2 regions of the Bacillus sp. GB_SG_008 genome follow, and region 2 is predicted to be linked to the other one. Evidence: riboswitches for the same ligand, from Rfam matches in the RefSeq annotation. Region 2 holds a riboswitch; the other holds the start of a gene.

Region 1 (3,424 bases), on a different contig from region 2:
TCTTGTCATTCAAATGATTGCTGGTTCTGCTGCTATGCTCGAACAAGAACAAGATCCAGCTATGCTGCGTGAACAAGTGACAACGCCAGGTGGTTCAACTGCAGAAGGTCTAAAAGTTTTATATGAGTATAATTTCTCAAAGGTCATTCACCAAGCAATTGAAGCAACAAATAAAAAAGCGAGGGGTAATTAACATGAAATTAACGAGCTTACAAGATTGCACAACTTTACATAACGGTGTGAAAATGCCATGGTTTGGTTTAGGTGTCTTTAAAGTAGAAGACGGCTCAGAGGTTATTGATTCTGTAAAAGCAGCTATCAAGAACGGATACCGTAGCATTGATACAGCGGCTATATATAAAAATGAAGAAGGTGTTGGACAAGCAATTCAAGAATCCGGTATTCCACGCGAAGAACTATTCATTACATCAAAAGTATGGAATAGCGACCAAGGCTATGAATCTACACTACAAGCGTTCGAAACAAGTCTACAAAAGCTTGGCTTAGAGTACTTAGATTTATACTTAGTACATTGGCCTGTAAAAGGTAAATATAAAGAGACGTGGAAAGCATTAGAAAAGCTTTATAAAGACGGTCGTGTTCGTTCTATTGGTGTTAGTAACTTCCAAGTCCACCATTTACAAGACGTACTAGAAGATGCGGAAATTAGACCAATGATTAACCAAGTAGAATATCACCCACGCTTAACTCAAGAAGAACTGCATACTTTTTGTAAAGAGCATGGCATTCAATTAGAAGCATGGTCACCATTAATGCAAGGTCAGCTTCTTAATCATCCAACTTTACAAGAAATTGCAGCAAAGTATAATAAATCTACTGCCCAAGTAATCCTGCGTTGGGATTTGCAAAATGAGGTTGTTACGATTCCAAAATCCGTAAAGGAGCATCGTATTATTGAAAATGCAGATATCTTTGACTTTGAATTAACTGCTGAAGATATGAAAGCAATTCAATCTCTGAATGAGAATCACCGTGTTGGGCCGGACCCAGATAATTTTAATTTTTAATGCATGAGAACATCAAGTATATACTTGATGTTCTTTCGTCTCCAAAAACTGAAAATTACGAATTTTACCTTACCTAATTGACACTCCATTCATTCTAATGGTAAGATTTCGAATAGTTAAAGAAATAAAAAATTAATACTTGTCTATTATGTTTACTCATTGTATCAAGAGAGGTTGAGGGACTGGCCCTGTGAAACCTCGGCAACAGGTTCGCTTGCGAATACTGTGCCACTTCCTGCAAGCATTTTGCTTGAAAGATAGAATGAGGGACTTTGTTTATAAATGTGCGCACGTTATAAACACTTAAATCCCTCTTTTTTTATATGAAAAGAGGGATTTTTATTTTCCCTCATAATTGTTGGCCAACAAAATATTAAGACAAAGTAGACAAACAATTTAGGGAGGAACTAAAATGAAAAAGAAATTTATACCTGCTGTCGCATCTGTTTTAGGGGCAAGCTTATTATTAACGGGATGCGGTAGCTACAAAGATAATGCAAGTACCGCAAAAGCAAAAGATAAAGTACCTGATAAACAAATCCTAAACTTAGCATCTGCTACTGAAATTCGTACGATGGATTCAGCACGTGCAACAGATACCGATTCTGGGCAAGTAATGAGAAACGTATTTGAAGGCTTATACAATCTTGGAGAAGGTAATAAACCAGTTCCTGGCGTAGCAAAATCTCATGATGTTAGTGCAGATAAAACAAAATATACGTTCCATTTACGAGATTCTAAGTGGTCAAATGGGACACCTGTTACAGCGAAAGATTTCGTATTCGCTTGGCGACATGCTGTTGATCCTGCCACAACTTCTGAATATGCATTTTTATTCTTTGATATTAAAAATGCGCAAAAGATTAACAACAAAGAACTTTCACCTGATCAACTTGGTGTAAAAGCAATTGACGATAAAACATTAGAAGTGGAATTAGATCGCCCTGTTCCCTACTTCATTAGCCTAACTGCGTTTCCGACATTCTTACCAATTAATGAAGAATTCTTTAAATCACAAGGCGATAAATACGCTTTAGAATCAAATACATTAATTTATAACGGTGCCTTTACATTAGAGAATTGGAAACATGAACAAAGCTTCCAATTCAAGAAGAATCCAAACTATTGGGATAAAGATGTTGTGAAACTAGAAGAAGTTAATTTTAATATTGTGAAAGAGAAATCCACAGAAGTAAATTTATATGAATCAAAACAACTGGATCGTGTTGTTCTAACATCTGATTTAGTTGATAAATACCGTAAAGATTCTAATTTTAAAGAACGCCCAGCTGTCGGCGTACAATTTTTACGCATGAACGAAAAAAATAAAGTGTTACAAAATGTAAATGCTCGTCAAGCAATTGATAAGTCTATTGATAGAAAATCCTTCGTAAATGTTCTATTGAATGACGGCTCTCTTCCTGCTTACTCACTTATTCCAAAGAACTTTGTAAAGGGGCCAAGTGGAAAAGACTTCCGTACTGAAAATGGAGACTTAACAAAGGAAAATACTAAAGAAGCACAAAAGTTATGGAAACAAGCAAAACAAGAACTCGGATCGGATAAAATTACACTAGAACTTTTAACAAACGATACGGATTTATCAAAGAAAACAGGGGCGTATTTAAAAGAGCAGCTTGAGAAAAACTTAGAAGGTTTAACCGTTACACTAAAACCACAGCCTCGTAAACAACAAGTAACGTTATTATTACAAGGCAATTACGAAATTGGTATAGACGGCTGGAGCCCAGACTTTGCTGATCCAATTACATTCTTAGAATTGTTCACAACTGGTAATCCATACAACTTGGATCATTATTCAAATAAAGAATTTGACGATTTAATTCAAAAAGCAAAAACAGACCTTGCTGGTGACGAAAAAGCACGCTGGGAAGCTTTAAAACAAGCAGAAAAAATCTTATTTAAAGATGCAGTAATCTCACCTCTATATCAAAACGGGAAATCTTATTTACAGCGCTCTTATGTAAAAGGTATCGTTGAAGTTGATTTCGCGGGCCCATTAAACTTCAAATGGGCAAGAATTGAGAAGTAACATAAAAAGGGTATCCCCTCAAAGGATACCTTTTTCTTTATCCTTCATTTCCTCTTACTACAGTTTGATTTTTCTTCAATGATATAGATATCTTATATCCGACCACAGCAATTATCCTTTGTCTTTTTAATTTACTTTCAATATTGTAAAAAACAATTTTTTTCTCTTACATAAAAAGATAAAAATTGGAAAAACTTTTATTGAAAAATAATAAGGAGGCATACAACATGAGAATCTTATTTTCAATCCTTTTAGCATTCATGCTAGTACCTGCAATGACAGGATGTACAACAACAAAACAGGATACAACTACTAATAAGAAAACGACAGAGGGAACAAAAGA
Region 2 (3,424 bases):
TTTTTACGGTAAGGAATGGTAGAATGATCGATTTGACAGGAAATGAAGCTATGGCTGCAGTTGAAAATCAAGATAAAACGGTGTTATACGTATATACGCCAATGTGTGGTACGTGTCAACTTGCTAAAAAAATGTTAACAGTTGTTGAAGCCGCATTACCTCATTTGGAAATTGGGATGCTAGATTTAAATTACGCACCGCATTTTGCGCGGGAGTACGAAATTGAAAGCGTTCCGTGTTTACTTATATTTGAGAAAAATCAACTTATGAAGAAAATATATGCATTTCAATCTGTGGAATATTTATATATGGAATTACAATAGGCGGCAAATACTTTGCCGCCTCGACATATTTCTTGGGAAATATAAGCAACAAGTGATTTTTTGTCGAGAGAAAGATACAGGAGAGCTCGTTATAGAAATGGAATGGTATTATGTAAAACGTGATATGAGGAGTGTGACGGAGATGAAATTGTATTCACTGCTTCAATCATTTGTAACATATGCCAATACGCAATATCATTTAGAACCGCTACTGCCGCAATTTGAGCGGACTGTTTGTTTTACTTTTCAAGATGAGCGTTATTCATTGAAAATTTCAAGAGATAAAATTGAGCTTACGAATGGTGCAATGGGAACGGAAGAACTTGTTTGTTTTCAAGAAGATGACTTGCAGTTATTAATTACAGGACAAGTTCGTTTGCAGTCACTATTGCGTAGAAAGGCCATTACATATAGAGGGGCATACCAAACAATGTTATTATTAGAATCTGTATTTCATATTTGTAAGCCGCTACGAATAGGTGCTTAAATTTCAGAAAGTTCCTTCTTTGCAAAAATTTCTGTTGACATCTATTTCATGCGTTGATACAATTCAAAACATGAAATAACGAAAACTTCATAACGACAAAATCAGACGAAATTTACATCTGATTTTCTCTTATCAAGAGAGGTGGAGGGACTGTGCCCGATGAAACCCGGCAACCGTCAACTTATGTTGAAATGGTGCCAATTCCTGCAAAGCGAATGCTTTGAGAGATGAGAGGAAAGGATAATAGTAATTTATGTATATAAACCTTTCTGCTCATTTTAAAGCAGAAAGGTTTTTTTGTTGTTTCAGTGTAGGAGGACGCTCAAACAACAGCTTCATTTATCCCGCATTAACGGGCAGTTATCCCCCACCGGAAGGTTCAGAGAGAAGCAAGGAAGATAGGTGGGGGATAACTGCCCGTAAAAGTCCGATTGGTTCAACTAACCATCAGTGGGAGATGAAAAAACTCTCCACTGATGGAAGTTTCACTTTATCGGTATAGCGGAGAGCCGCTTACACTTTTTAATTAAAAAGGGGTGACATCAATGATTGTGTTAGAAAATGTAAAGAAAATATATCGCTCCAAAAACGGCGATGTTACTGCTGTTGATAATGCGAATTTACAAATAGAAAAAGGTGAAATTTTCGGGGTTATCGGATATAGCGGTGCCGGAAAGAGTTCCTTAATTCGCTTGTTTAATCAATTGGAGAAACCAACGTCTGGAAAAATTACTGTTGGAGAGCGTTTGATTTCAGCAATTAGAGGAAAAGAACTGCGAGAAGCGCGTCAAGAAATCGGGATGATTTTCCAGCATTTTAACTTGCTTTGGTCACGAACTGTTCGTGAAAATATTGCTTTTCCGCTTGAAATTGCTGGAGTGACAAAAGAGAAAAGAACACAGCGTGTAGATGAATTGATTCGTCTTGTTGGTTTAGAAGGGCGAGGAGATGCGTATCCATCTCAGCTGAGTGGTGGACAAAAGCAGCGCGTTGGGATTGCGAGAGCATTAGCAAATAACCCGAAAGTATTATTATGCGATGAAGCGACATCAGCACTAGATCCAGAAACAACAGATCAAATTTTAGATTTGCTTCTCGATATTAATAAACGCCTCGGTTTAACGATCGTACTCATTACACATGAAATGCACGTTATTCAAAAAATTTGTAACCGCGTTGCTGTTATGGAAAAAGGAAAGATTGTTGAAAGCGGCAGTGTGTTAGATGTATTTCGTAATCCGCAGCAAGACATTACAAAGCGCTTCGTTAAGCAAATAACAGATTCTGAAGATACAGATGAAGCAATTGAACATTTAGTAGAAAAATACCCGGAAGGAAAAGTCGTGAAACTGCAATTTATTGGTGAAGCAGTGGAAAGACCAGTTCTGCAGGAATTAATGAAGAAAGATGGAATTGAAGTGAGCATTTTGCAAGGAAATATTGCTCAAACGACAAACGGGGCGTATGGAAGTTTAATTGTTCATTTAAAAGGTGACGAAGATGTGGTTGCAGAGGCAGTTGCAACGATTCAACAAGAGCAAGTAGAGCTGGAGGTGATTGCACATGGATAATTTGTTTCAAAATGTCGATTGGGATCAAATGTTAGAAGCAACACAAGAAACGTTATACATGACGGCAATTGCCACGCTTGCAACGTTCGTATTAGGTCTTATTCTTGGATTAGTACTGTTTCTCACAGGAAAAGATAATCTGTGGGAGAACAAGCCAGTCAATATTGTGATTGGCGCGTTTGTAAATATTTTTCGTTCTATTCCGTTCATCATTTTAATCATTTTATTGATTCCGTTTACGAAGTTTCTTCTTAATACGATTCTTGGAGCAAGTGCCGCATTACCAGCATTAATTGTTGGAGCAGCACCGTTCTATGCGAGAATGGTTGAAATTGCGCTTCGTGAAATTGATAAAGGCGTTATTGAAGCATCAAAAGCGATGGGAGCAAAGACGAGTACAATTATCTTAAAAGTATTGATACCAGAATCTTTGCCAGCACTTATTTCGGGTATTACGGTAACGGCAATTGCACTTGTAGGCTATACAGCGATGGCTGGAGTTGTTGGAGCAGGCGGTCTTGGTACACTTGCTTATTTAGAGGGATTCCAACGCAATAATGGCGATGTCACTCTCATGGCAACAATTCTTGTGCTGGTTATTGTATTTATTATTCAAATGTTTGGTGATTTTCTTACGAAGCGTCTTGATAAAAGATAAAGGGAAAGTTGGTGGTGGATATATTATCTACCTCTAGCTTCAGAAAGTTATTATTGGGATAAAGTGAAACTTCTATTAGTGGAGGGCCGTATCCTCCACTGATGGAAAGCCCGCCCAATCGGGCTCTAACGGGGAGTCTACTGCCCGTTAATGAGGGATAAAGTGTTTTCGTCTCACACGAAACTCTCTATAGAATTTATATTTCGAATATTGAAAAAAGAAAGGATGTTATAATTATGAAGAAGGTATTATTTTCAGCACTTCTTGCTGTATTTGTATTTGCATTAGCTGCTTGTGGTGGCGGCGGAAAAGATGAAAAGACACTTGTAGTTGGTGCTTCTAACGTACCGCATGCGGTTATTTTAGAACAAGCGAAACCACTATT

The links. Region 2 has a riboswitch for S-adenosylmethionine ahead of ACTDJC_RS07265 (methionine ABC transporter ATP-binding protein). Riboswitches for the same ligand answer to the same signal wherever they lie in the genome.
Region 1: another riboswitch for S-adenosylmethionine. It lies ahead of ACTDJC_RS21495 (ABC transporter substrate-binding protein); the one in region 2 lies ahead of ACTDJC_RS07265 (methionine ABC transporter ATP-binding protein).

The regions. Positions count from the first base shown of each region.
Region 1 is NZ_JBPZSK010000014.1:27,176-30,599, reverse strand. Features, by position in the region: gene proC (pyrroline-5-carboxylate reductase) at 1-193, shown strand, start outside; gene ACTDJC_RS21500 (aldo/keto reductase) at 195-1,028, shown strand; SAM riboswitch class I at 1,187-1,292, shown strand; gene ACTDJC_RS21495 (ABC transporter substrate-binding protein) at 1,441-3,081, shown strand; gene ACTDJC_RS21490 (YusW family protein) at 3,309-3,424, shown strand, end outside.
Region 2 is NZ_JBPZSK010000002.1:450,370-453,793, forward strand. Features, by position in the region: gene ACTDJC_RS07250 (toprim domain-containing protein) at 1-12, shown strand, start outside; gene ACTDJC_RS07255 (thioredoxin family protein) at 24-323, shown strand; gene ACTDJC_RS07260 (hypothetical protein) at 466-810, shown strand; SAM riboswitch class I at 937-1,044, shown strand; gene ACTDJC_RS07265 (methionine ABC transporter ATP-binding protein) at 1,356-2,381, shown strand; gene ACTDJC_RS07270 (methionine ABC transporter permease) at 2,374-3,039, shown strand; gene metQ (methionine ABC transporter substrate-binding lipoprotein MetQ) at 3,276-3,424, shown strand, end outside.